One region of the Azospirillum thiophilum genome, then DNA from elsewhere that is predicted to be linked to it. Evidence: riboswitches for the same ligand, from Rfam matches in the RefSeq annotation. Region 1 holds a riboswitch; each other region holds the start of a gene.

Region 1 (7,935 bases):
AACGCCTTGCAGCAAATTGCCGAAGGCGACGCCGAACACCAGCGACGGCACGACCCCGCCCGCCACCAGCGCGGCGTCCCAGAAGCCGCGCCAGCGGGTGTCGGCGAATTTGTTGCGGAACTCGAACCCCACCGGGCGCAGGATCAGCGTGGCCAGCACCAGGAACAGCGCGATGTAGAAGCCGGAGAAGGCGGCGGCATAGATGGCCGGCCAGGCGGCGAAGATGGCCCCGGCGCCCAGGATCAACCAGACCTGGTTGCCGTCCCATACCGGCCCGATGCTGTTGATGGCGACCCGCCGCTCAAGGTCGGTGCGGGCGACCAGCGGCAGCAGGGCGGCGACTCCGAGGTCGAATCCGTCCATCACGGCGAAGCCGATCAGCAGGACGCCCAGGAACAGCCACCAGATCAGGCGGAGATGCTCGTAGTCGATCAGGGTTTCCATGGTCGGTTCCTCACGCGGCGGGGATGGGCTGTGCGGTGGCGGAGGATGGGGGACGCAGGGCGTCCGCCGGGCCGATACGGATGTATTTGCGCATCAGGATCACGTCGACCACCAGCAGCGACGAGTAGAACAGGACGAAGCCGGCCAGGGTGAACAGCACCTGCCCAGCCGACAGGGCGGAGGAGGCGAGGAAGGTCGGCAGAACCCCGTCGATGGCCCAGGGCTGCCGGCCATATTCGGCGACGACCCAGCCGAATTCCGCCGCCAGCCAGGGCAGGGGAAGCGACCACAGGCAAATCTTCAGGAACAGCGGATGGTCAAAGTCGCGGCGGCAGGAGCGCCAGAAGGCGACCGCGAACAGGCCGATGAAGAAGAAGCCCAGCGCCACCATCACGCGGAAGCTCCAGAACAGCGGGGGAACGGCCGGGATCACGTCCTGGGCCGCCCGCGCGATGGTGGCGTCGTCCGCCGTCCGCGGATCGGCCACATAGCGCTTCAGCAACAGGGCGTGTCCCAGATCGCCGGACCTTGCGGCCAGCGTGGCGCGGGCCTCGATGTCGCCGCGGTTGGCGCGCAGCCGCTCCAGCGCGTCATAGGCGACCAGCCCGTTGCGGATGCGGGCTTCCGCCCGCCTGACCAGATCGTCAATGCCGGGCAGTACGGTGTTGGCGGAGCGGGTGGCGATCAGCCCCAGCGCCCAGGGGACCGTCACCGCGGCGTGGTTCTCCCGCTTTTCCTGGTCGGGGATGGCGAACAGGGTGAAGCCGGCCGGGGCCGGTTCGGTCTCCCACATCGCCTCGATGGCGGCCAGCTTGACCTTCTGGTGCTCGCTGACCGTATAGCCGCTCTCGTCGCCCAGAACGGCGACCGACAAGGCGGCAGCCAGACCGAAAGCGGAGGCGACGATCATCGAACGGGTCGCGAAGGCCCGGTGCCGCCCGCGCAGCAGATACCAGGCGCTGACCGACAGCACGAAGACCGAGCCGGTGACATAGCCGGCGCTGACGGTGTGCACGAACTTGGCCTGGGCCACCGGGTTGAACAGCAGCTCCCAGAAGGAGGCCAGTTCCATCCGCATGGTGTCGGGGTTGAACACCGCGCCGACCGGATTCTGCATCCAGCCGTTGGCGATCAGGATCCATAGCGCCGACAGGTTGGAGCCGATGGCGACCAGCCAGGTCACCGTCAGGTGGCCGAGTTTCGACAGCCGGTTCCATCCGAAGAAGAACAGGCCGACGAAGCTCGATTCGAGGAAGAAGGCCATCAGCCCTTCGATCGCCAGCGGGGCGCCGAAGATGTCGCCGACATAATGGCTGTAATAGGCCCAGTTGGTGCCGAACTGGAATTCCATGGTGATGCCGGTGGCCACCCCCATGGCGAAGTTGATGCCGAACAGCTTGCCCCAGAACCGGGTCATGTCGCGCCAGATGGTGCGACCGGTCATCACATAGACGCTTTCCATGATGGCCAGCAGGAAGGACAGCCCCAGCGTCAGGGGCACGAACAGGAAATGGTAGAGCGCCGTCATGCCGAATTGCAGGCGTGACAGGCTCATCGGATCGAGATCGAACATAATGCGTCTTGAATCCTCAACGCGGCGGGGCCGAGGCGGTCAGGCGGCTGTCCATGGCGGACGCGTCGATGACCGGGCGGTGCGCACCGTCGAACAGGAACACCCGCATCGTCACCACCACGCACAGCTTGATCAACAAGGTGGCGGTGATGGCGCGGGCGAGCGGGGATGAAAGGGTCCATGACCGGGCCGGTGCACGGCGCGGCCCGACGGGCAATGGTGACGCCTTGCCCTGGTCTTGCGTGCTCATGTCGGGTCCTTTCGGACAAAAGGGGAGCGTTCGGCCGGCAAAGCCGGCACGTCGCGCAGGAACGGCGGTCATCTCAGAGCGGCAGGGGCGTCGGCGGGCCGCGCGGCCAGGCGCTGCCGGCGGGCCGGCCCGCCGGCAGGGTGGCCGGGGCGGCCGGTGTTTCGCAACGGACGGCGCGGGCACCCGGAACAGGAAGCTCCACGGGTGCCGGCATGTCGGTGCCGCCATGCAGGATCGGCAGGCAGAACAGGCAGAAGGCACCCGCGTGTTCGCCGTCATGTCCGTCGTCGGAGCGCCCGTCACCAGGCAGTCCGGCTGCGACGGGTTCGCCGGTCCGGCGGTCGATGACGACGAGGCCGGCGGCGGTACAGATGACGATGCGGTCGTCGAGCAGGCCTTCCGCGAACAGCGGGGTCCGGGCGGCGGGCGGCGGCAGCAGGGCGGCGGTCAGCGCTTGTCCGGTCAGCAGGGCCAGACAGCACAGCGCGCCGATGCGCAGGCGCAGGAAGTCCGGAAGGGCGGTCAATACCGCCCCCGACCGCACGCTGGCCGATAAGCCGGCCGACAAGCCGGCCGATAGTCCAGCCGGCCTCCGCCCATGCGGTGCGTATGGCCGGCGCGCGCGTCGGCGGCGCCCGGCAGGCTTGGGGGCAGGCAGAGGAACGGGGTGGATGCGCGAGGCATGGCGGACGGGCGTCGATGGAACGGGAGAAATGCGAGCGGGAAAGAAGCGGCCACGCCATCCTTTCCGTTTGTATTGAATCCGCGATCAGGCGGATCCCCGGCACGGAGGAGGCTTGGTTTGCTCGGACGGGCCGCAGGCGACCGCGGGAGAGATGCCGGGGTTTTCGATCCGTCGGGCACGGACTCCGGCCATGCGCACAATCATGGCGTTACGGGCCACGCGGCGGAGAGGCGTCGGTCAGGGTGCGGACGGGAAGGGAATGGAACGCCGGCTCAGCCAGCGGCCGGCGGTGCACGCGCCTGGAGGCTGGACAGGAACCAGCCGGCCGCGACGACATCGCCGGGCAGGGTGCGGGAATCGGCAAGCACCATGGCTTGGGCGGGGGTGGCCAGCGGCGGCTGGGGCGGAAGCCCGGCGCCGGCCATGATCGGGCAGAGCGGGCAATGCCCCTTCGCGGCGCCAGTCGAGCCGGAGCCGCCGTCATCCGGGACCGGCTGCCCGTCGGCATCGACGGTGATCGTCCTGATGCCGTCGACGGAGCAGATGGAGATCGTCTCCAATCCGCCGGAACCGCTATCCAATGCCATGGCCGGCATCGTCACGCTCCACACCATCATCTGGACGACAAACGCCAGAATTCCGGCCAGAAGGCCGGCGCTGCGGATGCGGTCGGTGAAGGTGCGAGGAAGGGTCAAGGTCCCGGTCGCTCGTCGGTTGTACCGCCGGAAGGAACAGGCGGCCAAATCATTGTGCGGGACTCATGGCATGGAACCGGAGCCCCGGCAAGACATTACTCCGCCCATGGACATCCATGGACATCGCGCGGCGCCGTCCGGCCGGGAACCCGTCCCCGGCAGGCCGGCGGGCGCGATCCGCTCAGGCGCCCTGATGGAGGCGTGCGTTGAACAGCGGGCCCTGGCTGTAGCGGTGCAGCGCCTTGGCGACGGCCAGAACGGCGAGGTCGGCCAGCGGCTCGATGATGATGACGCTCATATAGGCGGCGCCGAAGCTGGCGACCTCCGCGACATTCTCGGCGGTGAAGCCGTGGCCGTAGAAGGCCCAGAACGCCACCCAGGCGACGATGCCGCCCTGATAGGCGGTGGAGAGGGCCAGCGCCTGCGAGTATTTCAGTTCCACATAGGGGGTCGATGCCGGAACGATCCGCTTCGCCAGCAGGCCGATGCCCCACAGCGGAACCAGCAGGGTCGTGACGTTCATCCCATATTGCGGCAGGTCGAAGGGGGCGAAGAGCACGCCCTGGATCAGCAGGCCGGCGGCAAGGCCGATGGCCGTCGCCCCGGCACCGAACAGCAGCAGCAGGGTCGATCCGAGGATGAGATGCACCTCCGACACGCCGACCGGGTGATGCGGCAGGATCTCGAAGAAGGAGAAGACGAGGGCGGTGGCGATCAGGCTGCGCAGAGCCAGCGGCACGACGCCGCCGTCGTTGCGGATTCCATCCAGCGCCATTTTCCCGGCAAGGGCGAAGGCGCCGGCCGCCGTTGCGTAACTGAGGACGATCTTGGCGCCGTCGACGACGCCGGGTTCGATGTGCATGCTGTGTGCCCTTTCCAGATCAGCCATGGTCGAAAAGGGGCGCTGTCGCGGACCGGTGCCGGCATCGCATTCCCCCAATCGCAGGAGCGCTGTCCCTGGGCATGGGGCCGGACGGACGGCTTGCGGGGGTGCGGGCGGCCGGGAACTCCGGGAACCCATCGCATCGGCAAGCGGTCGCCGGGGCACCCCGCCCGAGGACGTTCGATCGGTCAGGCAGGTCTCCTGGCTTGCGGGTCCAGGCTGCTTCGTCGGGCCTTCCCGGCGCTGCCCGCGGCGAAGCGGGCAAACGCGCCAGTGACGCTGAAAGGACGAAGCGGCTCGCCGCTCACAGTTGCGGGGGCAGCGCCGGTCTTGCCTCCTTCCCCGGTCGGGGGGCGGCGCACCGGCTTCCCTCTTAGCCTTGCACGTCCGGGGATGCCCGCGGACGTGCAAGGAACCATAACCATCCTCACGGTAAGGTCAGGATGCGTCCGCCGTCAATAGGCTCCCCCGCGGCTGGCCGGACGGCCGGGGGCACGTCTTCCGGCCCTGTCCGGCCCTGTCCGGATCGGTGCCGGAACGGGTCATTGGTAGAAGAATGACCTCGTCTTGCGCGGGCGGCCCGGGCTATGGTGCGACGACGCCGTGCATCCGCGACAGTTTCGGGACACGGCAGGGCGGGTGGTCGGCGGATTGGTCGGCGGAGTGGAATGATCCTGGACCGGAACGGAAGGCGACGGGCGTGGCGGATCGGCGGTTTGGCCGGTGCGGTCGCGCTGCTGTTGCAGATCGTTTCCTGGGCCTGGATGCCCGCTGTGATCCAGGCAGCCAATGCCGCCGATACCAGCCGGATCGTGATCTGCGCGCCGGACGGCTTCAAGACGGTGCTGCTCGATGATCGCGGGATGCCGGTCGATCCGGACGCCGCGGACAGCGGCGCGCCCGAACACGCCATGTCCGGCGGTTCCTGCCCGTTGTGCCCCCTGATCGGCGGCTTGGCCATGCCGCCGCTCGCCGTGTTCGCGATGTCCGTCGATTTCGAACGGCATGGTCCCGAGCAACTGCCCGGCAGCCGCATCGCTGCCGGCTGGTTCCTGTCCACCCTCCAGGCGCGCGCACCGCCAGTCACCGGTTGATCGCCCCGCGGCGCAAGCGGGCTTCATGCTTGCCGCCGCCCTGCCATGATCGATCGACCGGAGTTTCCGCATGCCCGATCTCCTCTTCGGGGAGGCGGCCGGCACGACCGCGTTCGCCCCCGTCGTCCAGCCTCTTCCCGGGGCGACGACGGATGAACCGCTGTTCGATGCCGTCGCCACCCCGAACGACAGCGGCACCCGTCACGGCCGCGTCCTGTTCGCCGGTGTCCTCGCCGCCTATTTCGCCATCACCCTGTACGCCTGGCTGCGGCTCGGCGCCTGGCCGATGGCCGTCTATTCCCTGCTCGTCCTCGCCTTTGCCCTCTGGTCCGTGTACGCCGACGCCCGGCGCCGGCGGCAGGCCGAGCGCATCCGCATCTGGCCGGACCACACCCTTCTGGAGCGCATCGACGGCTCCGGACGGCGGTCGGCCAGCGAATGGCAGACCGCTTGGCTGCGGCTGGCGGTCGTTCCCGGCGGGGCCGGCGGCCCTGAACTGCGCCTGACCAGCCATGGCCGGTCGGAAACCGTCGGCACCTTCCTGACCGGGCCCGAGCGGCTCGATCTGGCGAAGGCGCTGGCCCGTCACATCGGCCGCGCGCCTGCAGCGCGCTGAGCCGCAACGTCATCTCCCTCCGCGTCATTCCCGGCGCGCTCCGCTTTCAAAGACCCGGCCCGCACCGGCACCGCATGGCGGAGCCGGCGGCGGCCCGGCCTGATCCAGGAAAGACCCGATGCCCAGCCACTCTCTGAGAACCATGACCCGCCCGGCCTTGCTGGCCGCGCTGATGGCAAGCGCGGCGTCGGTGGCGTTCGCCCAGGATGCCGCTCCTCCCACCCTGCTGCCGCCGGTCACCGTGACCGGCAATGCCGGCTCGTCGCTCACCGTGCCGGCGACGGACGAGGCGGCACAGCTGATCCGGCGCACGCCGGGCGGCGTCGAACTCGTGCCCGACACGGCTTTCAAGAACGGCGCCGCGAACACGATCAGGGACGTGCTCGGCTGGGTGCCGGGCGTCGTGACGCAGCCCAAATCGAACGTCGACAACCGGGTGTCGATCCGCGGCTCCGGCCTGACGCGCAACTACGGCAATCGCGGCGTCAATCTTTACATGGACGGCATCCCGATCAACACCTCCGACGGCCTGTTCGACGTCTTCGAGATCGATCCCAGCGCCTACCGCTATGTCGAGGTCTACAAGGGGGCCAACTCGCTGCGCTACGGCGGCAATGCGCTGGGCGGCGCGGTCAATTTCGTCACGCCGACCGGCCGCGACGCCTCCCGCTTCGACGGACGCTTCGATGTGGGGAGCTTCGGATATGTGAGGGGGCAGGCGAGCACGGGGGGAGCCTCCGGAGCGTTCGACTATTTCGCCAACATGTCCATGCAGCGCGAGGACGGCTATCGCGACCACAGCGACGGCCATATCGGGCGTGGCAGCGTCAACATGGGCTATCGCATCTCTCCGGACGCCGAAACGCGATTCTATGTGAACGCCAATTCCTGGCGCCAGCGCCTGCCCGGCGAACTGACCAAGAGCGCGGCGCTGGACACGCCGAAATCGGCGGATTCCGAGTTCGTGCGCCAGGACCAGCAGCGCAACATCGATTCGATCCGGATCGCCAACAAGACCACGCTGCGCTTCGACGGCACCGAGGTCGAGTTCGGCGTCTTCAACCACCGCCGCCATGTCGACCACCCGATCTACCGCTATCTCGACTATACCGTGAACGATTATGGCGGCTTCGTCGGCGCCACCGACGACCGGACAGTCGCCGGTTTCCGCAACCGGCTCTCCGTCGGGGCGAACGTGCTCAACGGCACGCTGGACTACGAGGAGTTCGCCAATGTCGGCAATGCCGTGAAAGGCGCGCTGGCCTTCTCGACGCGGGACAGGTCCGAAAACTATTCGGTCCATGCGGAGAACGCCTTCCACGTCCGGCCGGACGTCGCCCTGGTCGCCGGTGTCCAGTACCTGCACGCGGTCCGCGACCGGACCGACCGTTTCCTCGGTGACGGCGACCAGTCCGGCCGCCGGACCTACGACCTGTGGAGCCCCAAGGTCGGGGCGATGTGGGACGTCGACCCGAACTGGCAGCTGTTCGCCAACGTTTCGCGCAGCGCGGAGGTGCCGACCTTCGACTCGAACAGCTTCGCGTCTCCGGCGTCTTCCAACGTCAAGGCCCAGACCGCGACCACCTACGAGATCGGCACGCGGGGCCGCCGGACCGACGTCACCTGGGATCTCGCGCTCTACCGGTCGCAGATCCGCAACGAACTGCAATGCGTCACCACCTCGCCCTACAGCAC
Region 2 (7,935 bases), on a different replicon from region 1:
GTCCTTCCAATGGCGATGGCTGGTCAGGTGATAGGCGGTGTTGCGCAGGGTCAGCGCATCGGACACCGCCCATTCGGCCTTCAGCTGGGTCCAGTTGTCGCGATAGCGGATCGCGCTGTCGGCCACATTGTAGTTGCGGTGGCGCAGCGCGTCGTTCAGGCCGCCATTGATCAGCGGCGTGCCGAAATATTCCTGCGGCTGCTGGTCGCCATAGTCGTTGGACAGGGTGACGGCGAAGTCGGGCGTCGCCTGGAGCCTCACCGCGCCCGACACCGCGAGGTTCTTCGTGTCGCCGCGGTCGACCCAGCCGTTGGAGCGGTTGCCGCTGACATCCAGCCGGTAGGACAGCTTTTCGCTCACCGGGCCGCCGCTGCCGAAGGCGGCGCGGCGGGTGCCGTCGGTGCCGATGGCGACCATCGCTTCGTGGCGGGCATCGGTGGTCGGGCGCTTGGGCACCACGTTGATCACGCCGCCGATCGCCCCCTCGCCATAGAGGACGGAGGCCGGGCCGCGCAGCACCTCGATCCGCTCGGCCGACCAGCTGTCGAACGGGAAGGTGACGGTGCCCGACCCGACATAGAGCCGCGTCCCGTCATAGAGCTGCATCACCGAGCCGTGGCCGGCGAAGCCGCGCGTCGCCAGCGACGAGCCGCCGTTGCCGGGCGCCGCCAGCGAGGTGAAGCCGGTGGCGTTCTGGGTGACGGCCTCGGTCACGGTGGTCTGGCCGCGGTCGCGGATGGTCCGGCCGGAGATCACCTCGACGCTGGCCGGGGTTTCCAGCGGCGTGAGGTCCAGGCGGCTGCCGCCGGTGTTCGGGCGGTCGAGCGCCAGCCCGGCCGGCGCCGGGTCCGCCGCCTTGCCGGTGACGGTGACGGGAGACAGCGTCACCGGGGCGGGTGTGACCGGCGGCTCGGCGTCGGCGGCAAATGCAGTGGCCGGACCGAAGGAGGCCGCCGCGAGCAGCAGCGTCGCCAGCGGGGACGGTCGGCGGGCCGGGCCGGAGCGGAGATGGACAGGACGCAAGGAAAATCCCCCCAGAGGATGGTTTGCAAAAAGGCATGGAGAGGCGTGCCGCGAAGGCGGGGCTTCGCGGAAGGCGGGTGGTGTTCGGGTCGGGGACGTCGGCCGGTCAGGCGGACGGCGCGGGAGATGGGTGCGGCGGCGTCAACCCATCGGGTCGTCCTCCGCCGGCTCGGCCGGGAGATTGCGGTGCAGGATGTCGGCGGCGTGCGGCGCGTCGGCCAGCAGATGGCCGGCGACGAGGCGGTCGATCCGCTCGGGCGTCAGGTCGCCGTACCAGACCGCATCGGGCTGCACGACCAGCAGCGGGCCGCGGTTGCACGGGTAGAGGCAGCTGGTCCGCGCGCACATCACCCGGCGCGGGCCGGCGTTCAGCGCGCGGTGCCCCTTCATCGCCGCGCGCAGATGCTGGTACAGCGCATCGGCGCCGCGATGCAGGCAGCGGGCGCCGACGCAGACGAAGATCTGCCGGCCATGCTCGGGGATCGCCGACCAGCCGGGCTTCCCGAGGCTGGGCTCGGTCGCGCATACGTCCGTTGCGGCGGAGGCGTCGCTTGCGATGCGGTCGAGGGCGGCGGGCAGGTCCAGCGCGCTTTCCACCGGCGGGGCCAGCCGGACGGTCATCCGGCTGCCCTGCGCTATCCAATGGCTGAGCGCCCCCGGCAGCCATGCCGACAGGCTGGGATCGGCCGGGACCATGCTGGGGATCACCAGCGCTTCGGTCGCGCCGGCCCGCTCCAGCCCGGCCAGGACGGCGGGCAGGGCGGGGCCGGACAGGTCGGCATGGGCGGTCGCCACCGTCACCGTCTCGCCGCGCGCGGCATGGAGGGCGGTCAGCGCCGCCGCCAGGGTCTTGAGGGTCTGGCCATGGTCGAAGGACGCGCGGCCATAGAGGACGATGGTCCGCGCCGGATTCGGCAGGGTCGGGGGCATGGTGCCGTGTTCCATCATGTCATCTCCCCTACAGCGCGGACTTGTGGCGCATGAGCCAGAGGAAGAAGGCGCCGCCGACGAGCGCGGTGACGACGCCGACCGGGATCTCGCGCGGGGCGAAGGCGGTGCGGGCGACGACGTCGACCCACAGCAGCAGCAGCGCGCCGCCCAGCGCCGCCACCGGCAGCAGCGCCCGCAGGGAACCGCCGACCAGCATCCGCGCGATGTGCGGCACCGCCAGCCCGACGAAGCCGATGCCGCCGCAGGCCGACACCAGCGCCCCGGTCATCAGCGCGGTGACGGCGAACAGCTCCAGCCGCAGGCGTCCCGGATCGGTGCCGAGCGAGCGGGCGGCATCGTCGCCCAGCGCCAGCGTGTTGACGGTGTCGGCGCGCAGCCACAGCCAGAGCAGCCCGGCGAGGGTGAGGCCGGCTGGGATGGGCAGGATGCTCCAGCGCGCGGTGCCGAAGCCGCCCATCATCCAGAACAGCGCGGCGTCGGCCCCGCGGTCCATGGCGGCGACGATCAGCGCGTTGGTGACCGCATGCAGGATGAAGGCGACCGCGACCCCGGTCAGCACCAGCCGCTCGCTGCTCACCGTGCCGTCGCGGCCCCGTGCCGCCGCGAAGACGGCCAGCATGGCGGTGAGCGCGCCCAGGAAGGCGGCGGCCGGCAAGCCCACCGATCCGGCCACGGCGCCAGCATAGAGCAGGACGGTCACCGCCCCGACCGAGGCGCCGGCCGACACGCCGAACAGGTAGGGGTCGGCCAGCGGGTTGCGCGTCACCACTTGGAGCACGGCGCCCACCGCCGCCAGCCCGGCCCCGGCCAGCGCGCCCAGCAGCACGCGCGGCAGCCGCAGTTCCCAGACGATGTTGCGCTCGGCCCGGCTGGCGTCGGGGAGCGGGGGGAGCGCCGGCCAAAGCTCGTGCGCGATCACCGCCCAGACCTTGGCGACCGGGATGGGCGCGGCGCCGAAGCCGACGGCGGCGACCAGGGACGGCACGAGAAGGACGGCCAGCAGCAGGGGCAGGCGGGAGCGGCTCATTGCCTGAACAGCTCCGGGTGCAGGGTGCGGGCCATCCGTTCCAGCGCATCGACGTTGCGGGTCGAGGGCGTCTGCTCGGCATAGGTCAGGACGATGAAGCGGCGCTCGCGCACCGCCTCGACATCGGCCAGCTGCGGCGCGGCCAGCAGATGGCGGATCGCCGCCTCGGCCGGGATGCGGTGGTCGCTGACGATGATCCATTGCGGATTCCGCCGCACCATCTCCTCCCAGCTGACCCGGACATAGCTGTTGGGGATGTCGTCGAAGATGTTGCGGCCGCCGGCCAGCTCCATCAGCAGGCTGGTCATGCCCTCGCGCCCGACCGACAGCGGCGCGCCGTCGGTGTGGCAGTCGTCGCAATACATCACGCGCGGACGCTCGGTGGCGGCGGCGGTGCGCTCGGTCACCGCGGCGACGCGGCGGCGGAAATCGGCGACCATCGCTTCGGCGCGCTCGGAAATGCCGAAGATTTTGCCGAGGGACAGCAGGTCGGCGTAGAGCGTGTCCATGCTGATCGGCTCGCGCGGGCCGATGCGGATGCAGCTTTCCCGCAAGCTGTAGGTGGCGACCCCCATCTCGGCCAGCCGCGCCGGGGTGAGGCCGCGCGCCTCGTTGAAGCCGTAGCTCCAGCCGGCGAACAGGAAGTCGGGATCGGCGGACAGCACCGCCTCCAGCGTCGGGGCGCGGTCGGGCAGCCGCGGCAGGGCGGCGACGATGCCGGGCGGGGCGCCGGGCGGGGCGATCAGCCGGTGCTCGGCCCCGGCGATGCCGGAAACGGCGACCAGACGGTCGGCGAGGCCGAGATCCAGCATGGTCTGCGTCATGTTGGTGTCGTGCACCATCGGCCGCTTGGGCGGGCCGGTGAAACGGGCGGTCTCGAAGCAGTTGGCGACCTCGACCGGGTAGCTCTGGGCGTGCGCACCGCAGGCGGCCGTTCCCAGCAGGAGGGCCAGCGCAAGGCCGCGGAGGAAGGGCGGGATCATGAGCGGTCCGTCAGGTGGCCGGCAGGGGAGAGAGGTCGATGCGCAGCCGGCCGTTGCCGGGATGGCGGTCCACCGTGGCGGCGACCCGGTAGACCGCGGCCAGCCGCTCGGGGGTCAGCGCCGCGTCCGGTGGGGCGTCGGACAGCAGGCGGCCGTCCTTCATCAACAGGATGCGGTCGCACCAGCGCGCCGCCAGATCGATGTCGTGCAGTGTCGCCACCACGGTGATGCCGAGGCCGCGCAGCAGGTCGAGCAGGGCGAAGCGGTGGTGGATGTCCAGGTGGTTGGTCGGCTCGTCGAGCAGCAGGATGCGCGGGCGTTGGGCCAGGGCGCGGGCGATCATCGTCCGCTGGCGCTCGCCGCCCGACAGCCGTTCGACCGGGCGGTCGGCCAGCGCGGTCAGCTCCAGCCGGGCCAGCGCGTCCTCGACGATGGCGCGATCCTCCGGCCCCGGACCGGCGAAGGCGGAGCGGCGGTGGGCCAGCCGGCCCATGCCGACCACGTCGCGCACGGTGAAGCCCAGCGCGGCGGCGGAATCCTGCGCCTGGAGCGCCAGCCGGCGGGCCAGCTCCACCGGGCGCAGGGCGCGCGGATCCTCGCCCTCGATGCGGATTCTGCCGGCCGAGGGGGCCTGCAACCCGGCGAGGCAGCGCAGCAGCGTGGTCTTGCCTGACCCGTTGGGGCCGAGGATGCCGAGGAGGATGCCGGGCGGAACGGAGAAGCCGACCTGATGCAGCACGGTCCGGCCGCCCAGACTGCCGCCCAGCCGGCAATCCAGCCCCTCCACCGCGATGGCGGCGGGTGGTGATGGTTTTTGGGATGGTCCGGTCGGGAAAGGCGCTGGCGTCATCCGTGCTTCCTGCCGTTGCGGGGCAGGGGAACCGGGCGGACGACTTGCGGAGCATGCGCGGGCGTATCCTGGACGGACTCCGGCCACACGCATGGCAAGCGTTCCACCGGGACACCCCGCCCGAGGACGATTCGTTGTGGTGCTGGCAGGTCTCCTGGCTTGCGGGTCGTCGCCGGTCCGTCCAGCCTTCCCAGCACCCTGAAGGGCGCCAGTGGCGTAAAATGACGGAACGGCTCACCGCTCACAGTTGCGGGGGCAGCCCCGGCTTTACCGCGAAACGCGGTTCACCGGGTTCCCTCTTAGCTTCCGGCGGAGGCCGCCGGAAGAACCAGTACCGCCGCATTCATGGGCGACCCCGCCGCCGCGGTCAAGGTCCGTCAGCGTGTGGTCCGGGAAATCGCATGTGAGTCCCTCTCCCGTCCCGGGAGAGGGAAGGGGCCCAAGCGCAGCTTGGGAAGGGTGAGGGGTTAGGCACGAAGCCATGCGGTTCGGGACTCTTGGCCCACCCCTCACCCTCCCCACTTCGTGGGTCCAAAGTCGCTCGCAAGTCTCGCGACTGCGCTCCGCCTACGATCACCTTCGGTGCTCGTCCGGCCTGCGTCCGTCGGCTCTGCGCCCTCTCCCGGGGCGGGAGAGGGCAACCGTCGCCAAAGAGATGCGCGCAAAAATAGTATTTCATCCTCGTGGCTGCCCGGTCATGCGTCGCGGTCCGATATGTAATGTTATAACGTAACATATCGAGCGAGCGGGCGGTCCGCAAGGAAAGATCGGCGGGGCTTTCCACATCCCTTTCGACTGCCGCTTCATCGGCTATTAACGTGTTTTTGCTGAATTCGGAGGGTGCGGTCCGCCCATAGGGGTGATGGCGCTGGCGTGGGAATGGCGATGGGCGATTCGGACGATCTTTTCGACATGTACCGCAAGGACCAGGGCAAGGCGGCCCTGAGCGGTCCCACCCTGGCGACCGCCCTTGCCGACACGGTGCGGCGCAGCTTCGCCCAGATCGACGAGCTGTGCGCGGAGGTGACGCGGGCGCTGGCCCAGGCGCGCTACACCACGCGGCTGGCGCAGACGGTGACAGACCGGTCGAGCTATGTGCGGCTCGACCGCCAGTCCGAGAGCTTCCGCGACTATCTGCGCGGCTGGAGCCAGCAGCGGGCGGAAAAGGGCACCGGCGGCATGCATTGGGAGGCGCACATCCTCGTCACCGATCATCGGCGGACGACCAAGGAGATCGGGCTGGGCGTCGCCTTCGAATGGCCGGGCGCAGGGGAGGAGGGCAGCCTCGCCTTCGTCGAATTCTGGCCGACCGGCAGCGGGGTGGCGCTGCCGTCGGACGCGCGCGGCTTCCAGCGCGCGCTGGTCGCCAGCATCATCAAGCTGGAACAGGCCGGCGAACTGTCCAGCGTGAAGGGCCGGGGCTAAAGCGAGGCGTTCAGGCCGGAGGCCGACAGTTCCACCGGCCGGCGGGCCTGGCCGTCGCGGGCATAGGTGCCGTCGCTCGACGCCTTCTCAAGCGCGGCGAGCAGGTTGCGGTTGATGGTCAGCACCGCCTTGCGCAGGGCGACGAGGCCGGCGGCGTTGACCGACACCGCCCGGTCCAGCCGGTCGATGCGTTCCAGCGTCATCGCGCGCAGATCGTCGGGCAGGCGGATGCCCTCGTCGCGCGCCCGCAGCACGGAGGATTCCAGCTGTTCGGCCATCGCCGCCTTGCGGTGGGCGAAGACCTCCAGCCGGTCGAGCATGCCGGCGGCGATGCAGGCAGACTCCTCCTCCAGCACTGCCGACAGCGCCTCGACCGCGTCGAGGAAGTCGCGGACCAGCAGCGCGGTGGCGCCGTCATAGCCGGGATCGGGGGCGGCCGGCCCCTCGGCCGGCCCGGTCTCGGCGATGCGGTCGGGAACGAACTCGTGGATCAGGTCCTTGAGGGTGACGCTCATGATGTGCGCTCCGTTTGGGCTGCCCCCTGGGCGGCATAGAGGCGGGCGATCTCGTCATGCGTCATCCGGCCGATGCCGAGCCCGCCGGACTCGGCGATGGCCTTGCCGTATTCCTGCAGCATCATGCTGCGCCACGGCTTTTCCGCCGGGCCGCCGCCGCCGAACAGCGGGCTTTCGCGCATGCCCGCGAACATGCTCTCCATCAGCTGGCCGACGATCATCGCCTCGAACTCCTTCGCGACCTTGTCGGCGGCGGCCGGATCGGGCAGGGCGGGGGCCGCCGCGGTCTGCGGCGTGGAACGGAGGGTGGGGGCTGCGAGGTCCATCGTCGGCTCCGGGCTTCTTGCGGTCAGATGATTTCCAGGTCGGCATGCAGGGCGCCGGCCGCCTTGATGGCCTGGAGGATCGCCACCATGTCGCGCGGCCCCACCCCAAGCGCGTTCAGCCCGTTGACCAGTTGCTGGAGGCTGACATTGCCGCCGACGGTGACGAACTGGCGGCCGTTGCCCTCCTGTACCTGGACGTCGGTGCGCGGCACCACGACGGTCGAGCCGTTGCTGAAGGGCTGCGGCTGCGACACCTGCGGCGCCTCGACCACGCGGACGGTCAGGTTGCCCTGGGTGATGGCGACGCGGCTGACCCGCACGTCGTCGCCGATGACGATGGTGCCGCTGCGCTCGTCCACCACCACGCGGGCGACGCCGTCGGGCCGCACCGCCAGCTGTTCGATCTCGCCGATCAGGCGGGAGACATTGCCGACATAGCCGCCGGTGATCCGCACGTCGACCGTGGTCAGATCCACCACCCGCGCGTTGCCGGCGCCGAGCCGGCCGTTCACCGCGTCGGCGATGCGGATCGCCGTGGTGAAGTCGGGATTGCGCAGCGCCATCCGCACCGCGCCGATGTCGTTCAGCGCGAATTTCAGCTCGCGTTCCACCGTGGCGCCGTTGGCGATGCGGGCGGTGGTCGGCACCCCCTTGGTCACCGTCGCCGCGGCGCCACCGGCGGAAAAGCCGCTGACCGACAGCGGCCCCTGGGCGACCGCATAGGCCTCGCCGTCGGCGCCCAGCAGCGGCGTGACCACCAGCGTGCCGCCGAGCAGGCTGGTGGCGTCGCCCAGCGCCGAGACGGTGACGTCGACGGTGGTGCCCTGGCGCGGGA
Region 3 (7,935 bases), on a different replicon from region 1:
CGCCCGCACCGCCACGCCGATCTGCTCGATGATGACGGGAGCCAGCCCTTCGGTCGGCTCGTCCAGCAGGATCAGGCTGGCACCGGTGCGCAGGATGCGGGCGATCGCCAGCATCTGCTGCTCGCCGCCCGACAGCCGCGTGCCCTGGGTCGAACCGCGCCCCTTCAGGTTGGGGAACAGCTCGTAAATCTGGGCGACGGTCATGCCGCCCTCCTTCACCACCGGCGGCAGCGTCAGGTTCTCGTCGACGCTGAGCGAGGAGAAGATGCCGCGCTCCTCCGGCACGTAGCTGATGCCGAGCCGCGGGATTTTGTGCTGGGCCATGCCGATCAGCTCCTGGCCCTGGAAGCGGATCGAGCCGGTGCGCTTGGCCATGATGCCCATGACGGCGCGCATGGTCGAGGTCTTGCCGGCGCCGTTGCGGCCAAGCAGCGTCACCACCTCGCCCTGCCGCACCTCCAGGCTGACGCCGTGCAGCACATGGCTCTCGCCGTAGAAGCCGTGCAGGTCGGAAATCTCCAGCATGGCCGTTCCCACTCGGGCGGTCTTGGTGTTCATCCCCTCAGGCATGTCCGGTCCCCATATACGCTTCCATCACCTGCGGGTTCTTCGACACCACCTCGTAGGGCCCCTCGGCGAGGATCTCGCCGCGGCGGAGCACGGTGATGGTGTCGGAGAGATGGGCGACGACAGACAGGTTGTGCTCGACCATCAGCACGGTGCGGTCGGCGGCGACGCGCTTGATCAGGGCCGCGGTGCCCTCGATGTCCTCATGGCCCATGCCGGCCAGCGGCTCGTCGAGCAGCATCACCTCGGGGTCGAGCGCCAGGGTGGTGGCGATCTCGAGAGCCCGCTTGCGGCCATAGGGCAGCTCGGCAGCGGTGTGCCCGGCCCAGGGGGAGAGGTTGACCGCCTCGATCAGCTCCAGCGCGCGATCGTGCAGGTCGTAGAGCGACGACTCCGACTTCCAGAAATGGAAGCTGGTGCCGAGCGGGCGCTGGAGCGCGACGCGGACATTCTCCAGCACGCTGAGATGCGGGAAGACGGCCGAGATCTGGAAGGACCGCACCAAGCCCATCAGCGCGATGTCGGCCGGCTTGGTGCGGGTGATGTCGCGGCCCTTGTAGAGGATCTGGCCGCGGGTGGGCGTCAGGAACTTGGTGAGCAGGTTGAACACCGTGCTCTTGCCGGCGCCGTTCGGGCCGATCAGCGCATGGATGGTGCCCCGCTTCACCTGCAGGTTCACCTCCTTGACCGCGACGAAGCCCTTGAACTCCTTCGTCAGGTTGCGCGCTTCCAGAATGATGTCGTCGTTCGGTGCGGCGTTCATCGGTCGCGAATTCTCCTCCCTTCGTCCTTGCTTTGGGTTCCCGGTGGTCCGGGGGCCGGAAGTTCCCGGCTCGGCCGCCATGCGGTGGGACGTTTCACCGATTGTTGTACGCACTATTCGTGCCACAGCGGATATCCCTTCGGTCCGGCGCATGGACCCTTTGTGTCTCCGGTGGTTTGCTCCTGTGCGCTGCCTCCTCCGCTCCCACCGTTGCACTGAAAAGTGTCGGAATCCCGGACACTCTGTCCAGCAAACATGACAGCAGTCAAAAGGTTTGTGTGCAAGATCGTCCGTGCGGCCGGGGCGTGATTGCGCACTTGCCAAACTGTGTGCGCACTGCGATGTTGACCGCCCGACGGTGCCCTGATCGCCCCTACGGACGGCGGGGATAATAGGGAATGCGGTACGGGCCTTCCGGAAAGGCCCCAAGCCGCGGCTGCCCCCGCAACTGTGTGCGGCGAGCGTCCGGTCCATCATGCCACTGACCGCAGGGTCGGGAAGGCGGGCCGCGATGCTGTGACCCGTGAGCCAGGAAACCTGCCGGCGGACCGATGGATTTACCCAACCCCGCCGGGTGTGGCGGGAGAGCAAGGACCAGCCTGATGACCACCCATCCGCTCCACGCCACCGCCGGTTCCGCGACCCGTAGCGCCGCCCGGACCTCGGTCGCCGCCTTCGCCGCGATCCTGCTTGGCAGCTTCCTGCTGTATGGCGTCGGCTTCGCCCAGCCGCAGCAGATCCACGATGCGGCGCATGACACCCGCCATTCCTTCGCGTTTCCCTGCCACTAAGCCCAAGTCATGGATCTGATCCGGCGGCTGTTCACAGCCGCTTTGGTCGCGGGCGTGCTCTCCGGCACGGCCGCTTCCGTCGTTCAGCAGGCGACGACCGTCCCGCTGATCCTCGAGGCCGAGAAATACGAGGTGGTGACCCCGCCCGTCGCCTCCCTCACTGCCCCTGCCCCTGCCGGCGGTGCCGCCGACTCCCACCAGCACGGCCCCGTGCGCGAGGTTGGCGAGGGCGTGCCGACCACGCCGGACGAGGCGATGCAGCGCATCGGCCTGACCATCGTCGCCAACCTGTTGACCGGCGTGGCCTATGCGCTGCTGCTCGGCGCCGCCATGCTGCTGGCCGGCCGGCCCGTCGATGCCCGCCGCGGGTTGGTCTGGGGTGTCGGCGGCTTCTTCGCCGTCTCGCTGGCCCCCTCCTTCGGCCTGGCTCCGGAACTGCCGGGCATGGCCGGGGCCGAGTTGGAAGCCCGTCAGCTCTGGTGGCTCGCCGCATCGGTCGGGGCCGGCATCGGCATGGCGGCGCTCGCCTTCGCCCGCAACCGGTTGGTCATCGCCGTCGCCGTGCTGATCGCGGCACTGCCCCATCTGGTCGGCGCCCCCCATCCGGAAAGCGCCGAAGGCGCTGTCCCGCCGGAGTTGGCGGCCCGGTTCGTCGCCGCCTCGCTCGGCACCGCCGCCCTGTTCTGGGCGATCCTGGGCTCCGTCTGCGGCTGGCTGATGAGCGGGCTGGCCGCCGAACCCAGCCCCGCCGCCCGGTTGCAGACCGGCACGCGTTAAGGAGCCGAACCCATGTCCGCACCTGCAAAAACGGTTGCCGGGAAAGTTCCGGCGACCGTCATCACCGGCTTCCTCGGCGCTGGCAAGACCACGCTGATCCGCGGCCTGCTGGAAAAGGCCGAAGGCCGCCGGCTGGCCCTGATCATCAACGAGTTCGGCGATGTCGGCATCGACGGCGACATCCTGCGCGCCTGCGGCAGCCCGACCTGCACCGAAGACGACGTGATCGAGCTGGCGAACGGCTGCCTGTGCTGCACCGTCGCCGACGATTTCGTCCCGGCCATCGAAAAGCTGCTGGCCCGGCCGCAGCCGCCCGAGCATATTGTGATCGAAACGAGCGGCCTGGCCTTGCCCAAGCCGCTGGTCCAGGCCTTCCACTGGCCGGCGATCAAGTCGCGCGTCACCGTGGACGGCGTCATCGCCGTGGTCGACGCCGCCGCTGCGGCGGAGGGTCGTTTCGCCCCCGATCCGGCGGCCCTGGCGGCCCAGCGCGACGCCGCCGGCACGGTCGACCACGAGACGCCGGTCGAGGAGGTGTTCGAGGACCAGCTGCTCTGTGCCGACCTGATCGTCGTCAACAAGACCGATCTGGTCGACGCCGCCGACCTCGCCCGCGTCGAGGATCTGATCCGCGAGGCCCTCGGCCACGCCGCCGGACGCGCCATCGGCAGCGGCGCCAAGCTGGTCCGCGCTTCCCAGGGGTCCGTCGATCCGCTGGTTCTGCTCGGCGTCGGAGCGGCGGTGGAGGACGACCTAGCCAACCGCCCCAGCCATCATGACGATGAGGAAGGCCACGACCACGACGACTTCACCAGCTTCGTCGTGGAACTGCCGTCCCAGCCCGATCCCGCCGCCCTGGTGAAAACCTTGGAGGATGTGGCCGCCCTGCATGGCGTGCTGCGCCTGAAGGGCTTCATCGACGTGCCCGGCAAGCCGATGCGCCTGCTGGTGCAGGGGGTCGGCATCCGCGTGCAGAGCCATTACGACCGCCTGTGGAAACCCGGCGAGGAGCGCCGCAGCCGGCTGGTGGTGATCGGCGAAACCGGGCTTGACCGCGAGGCGGTGACGGCGGCGGTTGTTGGGTAAGAATTAAGCTGTTGCGGCGTTTGCCCCCTCCCTAACCCTCCCCCGCTTTGCGGGAGAGGGGATTGCCGCCGCATCGCAAATCTACCCTCTCCCTCGAAGAGGGGGAGGGAGGGGGCGCCGCCGCCCCTGGAACATCGACTCATGCATCTGCTCGCCGCCCGCCAGGACGAACTCGACGCCGGCCCCCAGGCCGAAGATCTGGGGCAGACGCCGGCCGACCTCGTCATGCTGTCCTTTTCCGACAGCGACCTGACCGCGCTCGCCGCCGCATGGCGGACCGGCCGCGAACACCTGCCCAGCCTTCGCCTCGCCAACCTGAACCGGCTGGGACATCCGCTGTCGGTCGATCTCTATGCCGACAGCATCGTTGCCAGGGCGAAACTGGTGGTGCTGCGCCTGCTGGGCGGCAACGGCTATTGGCGCTACGGCCTCGACCGGCTGTCCAGCCTCTGCCGGGAGCGCAACATCCCGCTGGCCGTTCTGCCGGGGGAGGCGCAGCCCGACCCCAACCTCACCGCCTACGGCACCGTCGCGCCCGAGGCCGCCATCCGGCTGTGGCGCTATTTCACCGAGGGCGGACCGGCCAACATGGCCAATCTGCTGGCCGCCGCCGCCACGCTGGCCGGCACCCCCCTGCCCCATGAGGACCCGGCCCCGGTCCCCCGATTCGGCGCCTATGAGGGCTGGAGCGGGACCATTGCCGCCGACGCCCCGGTCGCCGCGGTGGTGTTCTACCGCTCCCACCTGCTGGCCGGCGATCTGGCGCCGGTCCATGCGCTGTGCGATGCGCTGGCCGAACGCGGCCTCGGCCCGCGCCCCCTGTTCGTCGCCAGCCTGAAGGAGCCGGACTGCGCCGCCTGGATGCGCGCCAGCCTGATCGCGCAGGATGCCGCCATCGTCGTCAACACCACCGCATTCTCGGCGTCGCGCGAGGATGGCTCCCCGCTGGAGGCCAATGGCAGGCCCGTTCTGCAGGCCATCCTGTCGACGACGCCGGAAGCCGGCTGGCGTGCCTCGTCGCGCGGGCTGGGACCGTCCGACCTGGCGATGAATGTCGTGCTGCCGGAGATGGACGGCCGCATCGTCGCCCGCGCCGTCGCCTTCAAGGCGGCGGGGGAGCCCGATCCCGACCTGCAATTCGCCGCCCCGGCCCTGCGCCCGATCCCCGACCGGATCGCCTTCACCGCCGACCTCGCCGCCGGCTGGGTCCGGCTGGCCCGCACCCCGCGGGCGGAACGGCGCCTGGCCCTGGTGCTGTCCGACTATCCCGGCCCAGGCGGCGGCATCGGCCATGCGGTCGGGTTGGACAGCCCGGCGAGCACCGTCGCGATGCTGCGCCGCCTGTCCGCCGAGGGCTACGCGCTGTCCGGGACTCCGGACACCAGCGCCGACCTGATGGCGGCGCTGACCGCTGTACCCGTCCCGACCCTGACCCTGGCCGAGTATGAGCGGCTCGCCCCCGCGGACATCCGCGCCCGCATCGCCGCGACCTGGGGCGGGCCGTCCGCCGACCCGGCCTTGCGGAACGGCGCCTTCGCCTTCCGCGCCCTGTCCTGCGGCAATGCGGTGGTGGCGGTGCAGCCCAGCCGCGGCCACGGTCCTCTCACCACCGCCCAGCATCACGACCCCGACACGCCGCCCAGCCACGGCTATCTCGCCTTCCACCTCTGGCTCCGCCATGTGGCGGGGATCCACGCCCTGGTGCAGATCGGCGCCCACGGCACCCTGGAATGGCTGCCGGGCAAGGCGGTGGCGCTGTCGGCGGATTGCTGGCCGGAGATCGTCGGCGGCGCCCTGCCGGTGCTCTACCCCTTCATCGTCAACAACCCCGGCGAGGGGGTGCAGGCCCGCCGCCGCCTCGGCGCGGTGCTGATCGGCCACCTGACCCCGCCGCCGGTGGAGGCCGGTCTGTATGGCGACCTCGCCGGGCTGGAATCCGCCATCGACGAATATTCGCAGGCGACCGGGCTCGATCCCCGGCGGCTCGGCATGCTGCGCGAGACCATCCTCGACCTTGCCTGGAAGACCGGCGTCGCCGCCGATTGCAACCTGCGGCCCGACGACGATCCCAACGCCATCCTGTCGCGGCTGGACGCCCATCTCTGCGACATCAAGGAGATGCAGATCCGCGACGGCCTGCATGTCTTCGGCCTCAGTCCCGACGGCGAGCGCCGCGACCGCCTGACGGCTGCCGTTGCCCGAACCGCCGATCCGGCAGCCGTCTCCACCGCCGTCGATGCCTGCGGCGAGGCGGAGATGCGGGCGCTGCTCGACGGGCTGGACGGCCGCTTCGTCCGCCCCGGCCCCGGCGGCTCCCCGGCGCGCGGCCGGGCCGACACGCTGCCGACCGGCCGCAACCTCTATGCGCTCGACCCCCGCGGGGTGCCGACGCCGACCGCCTGGACGCTCGGCTGGCAGACGGCCGACGCGCTGATCACCCGCTATCTCCAGGATCATGGCGACTGGCCGCGGCGGCTGGTGGTGGATTGCTGGGGCACGCCCGCCATGCGCACCGGCGGCGACGAGCTGGCGCAGGCGCTGGCCCTGCTCGGCGTCCGCCCGATCTGGGAGAACGGGTCCGGCCGGGTCACCGGCTACGAGATCATGCCGGCGGGCGTGCTCGGCCGGCCGCGGGTCGACGTGACGCTGCGCATCTCCGGCCTGTTCCGCGACGTCTTCCCGCAGCAGATCGCCCTGTTCGACCAGGCGGTGCGCGCCGTCGCCGGGCTGGACGAGCCGGACGACGTCAACCCGCTGGCCGCGACCGCCCGCGCCGAGGAAGCGCGGCTCGCCGAGGCCGGCACCGGCGCGGAGGACGCCCGCCGCTGGGCCACCGCCCGCATCTTCGGCGCTGCCCCAGGCATCTACGGCACCGCGCTGCCGGGCATGGTCGCGCGGGGCGACTGGACCTCCCGTGCCGATTTCGGTGCCGCCTATCTGGAGGGCGGCTGCCACGCCTATGGCGCCGGGCTGGAGGGCGTAGCGCTGCCCGCCCTGTTCCGCCGCCGCGTTGGCGGCGCCGACGCGCTGGTCCACCACCAGGATCAGCGCGAGCATGATCTGCTGTCCACCGACGGCTTCATGCAGTACGAGGGCGGTTTCGCCGCCGCAGCAGCGCTGGAGGAGTCCGAGCCGGCGCTCTACCATCTCGACAGCGCCGATCCGGAAAACCCGGTGGTGCGCACGCTGGCGGAGGAGATCGCCCGCACCCTGCGCGGCCGCGCAGCCAACCCGCGCTGGATCCGGGGCATGATGCGCCACGGCTATCGCGGTGCCGCCGAGCTGGCGGCCGGCGTCGACACGCTGTTCGCCTTCGCCGCCACCACCGACGCCGTGCGTCCGGACCATTTCGACCTGCTGTTCGACGCCTATGTCGAGGACGGGGAGGTCTGGGACTTCCTGTCGCATGCCAATCCGGCGGCGGCCCGGCACATTGTGGCCCGCATGGGCGAGGCGCTCGACCGTGGCCTGTGGCATCCCCGCCGCAATTCCGCCGCGGAGGATCTGCGCCGCCTCCGGGAGATCGCCGCATGACGTCGCCACCTGCCACCCGGCCTCCCGCCACTTGGCCGAGACGCCGCGGCACCTGCCCCGGCGTGCTCGCCCCCATGGAGGTCGGCGACGGGCTGTTGCTGCGCGTCCGCGTCCCGGCCGGCATCCTGCCCGCCGGCCATGCCCGCCGCATCGCCGTGCTGGGCGACCGTTACGGGAACGGCCTGATCGACCTCAGCCATCGCGGCAACCTGCAGCTTCGCGGCATCGCCGCCGACGCCCTGACCGCTGCGACCGATGCCCTGCGCGCCATGGGCTATGTGTCGGCCGATGCCACGAGCGAGGCGGTGCGCAACGTGCTGTGCTCCCCGACCGCCGGGCTGGACTCCACGGCGCTGATGGACGTACGGGGGGTGGCACGTACGCTCGATGCGCGGCTGGCGGAGGATAAGGGCCTGC

The links. Region 1 has a riboswitch for cobalamin ahead of AL072_RS19000 (energy-coupling factor ABC transporter permease). Riboswitches for the same ligand answer to the same signal wherever they lie in the genome.
Region 2: another riboswitch for cobalamin. It lies ahead of AL072_RS31365 (ABC transporter ATP-binding protein); the one in region 1 lies ahead of AL072_RS19000 (energy-coupling factor ABC transporter permease).
Region 3: another riboswitch for cobalamin. It lies ahead of AL072_RS25295 (CbtB domain-containing protein); the one in region 1 lies ahead of AL072_RS19000 (energy-coupling factor ABC transporter permease).

What each region holds. Positions count from the first base shown of each region.
Region 1 is NZ_CP012402.1:1,228,979-1,236,913, reverse strand. Features, by position in the region: gene cydB (cytochrome d ubiquinol oxidase subunit II) at 1-444, opposite strand, end outside; gene AL072_RS19020 (cytochrome ubiquinol oxidase subunit I) at 455-2,017, opposite strand; gene AL072_RS19015 (hypothetical protein) at 2,034-2,267, opposite strand; gene AL072_RS19010 (DUF2946 family protein) at 2,341-2,793, opposite strand; gene AL072_RS19005 (DUF2946 family protein) at 3,225-3,647, opposite strand; gene AL072_RS19000 (energy-coupling factor ABC transporter permease) at 3,829-4,509, opposite strand; cobalamin riboswitch at 4,705-4,965, opposite strand; gene AL072_RS18995 (DUF2946 family protein) at 5,199-5,624, shown strand; gene AL072_RS18990 (DUF2244 domain-containing protein) at 5,695-6,240, shown strand; gene AL072_RS18985 (TonB-dependent receptor family protein) at 6,359-7,935, shown strand, end outside.
Region 2 is NZ_CP012406.1:675,287-683,221, forward strand. Features, by position in the region: gene AL072_RS31345 (TonB-dependent receptor) at 1-1,023, opposite strand, end outside; gene AL072_RS31350 ((2Fe-2S) ferredoxin domain-containing protein) at 1,165-1,971, opposite strand; gene AL072_RS31355 (FecCD family ABC transporter permease) at 1,982-3,001, opposite strand; gene AL072_RS31360 (ABC transporter substrate-binding protein) at 2,998-3,984, opposite strand; gene AL072_RS31365 (ABC transporter ATP-binding protein) at 3,995-4,834, opposite strand; cobalamin riboswitch at 4,962-5,182, opposite strand; gene AL072_RS31370 (hypothetical protein) at 5,720-6,259, shown strand; gene AL072_RS31375 (flagellar protein FlgN) at 6,256-6,774, opposite strand; gene AL072_RS31380 (rod-binding protein) at 6,771-7,100, opposite strand; gene AL072_RS31385 (flagellar basal body P-ring protein FlgI) at 7,124-7,935, opposite strand, start outside.
Region 3 is NZ_CP012404.1:551,880-559,814, forward strand. Features, by position in the region: gene AL072_RS25285 (ABC transporter ATP-binding protein) at 1-570, opposite strand, end outside; gene AL072_RS25290 (ABC transporter ATP-binding protein) at 563-1,330, opposite strand; cobalamin riboswitch at 1,670-1,889, shown strand; gene AL072_RS25295 (CbtB domain-containing protein) at 1,933-2,121, shown strand; gene AL072_RS25300 (CbtA family protein) at 2,131-2,898, shown strand; gene cobW (cobalamin biosynthesis protein CobW) at 2,911-3,984, shown strand; gene cobN (cobaltochelatase subunit CobN) at 4,126-7,518, shown strand; gene cobG (precorrin-3B synthase) at 7,515-7,935, shown strand, end outside.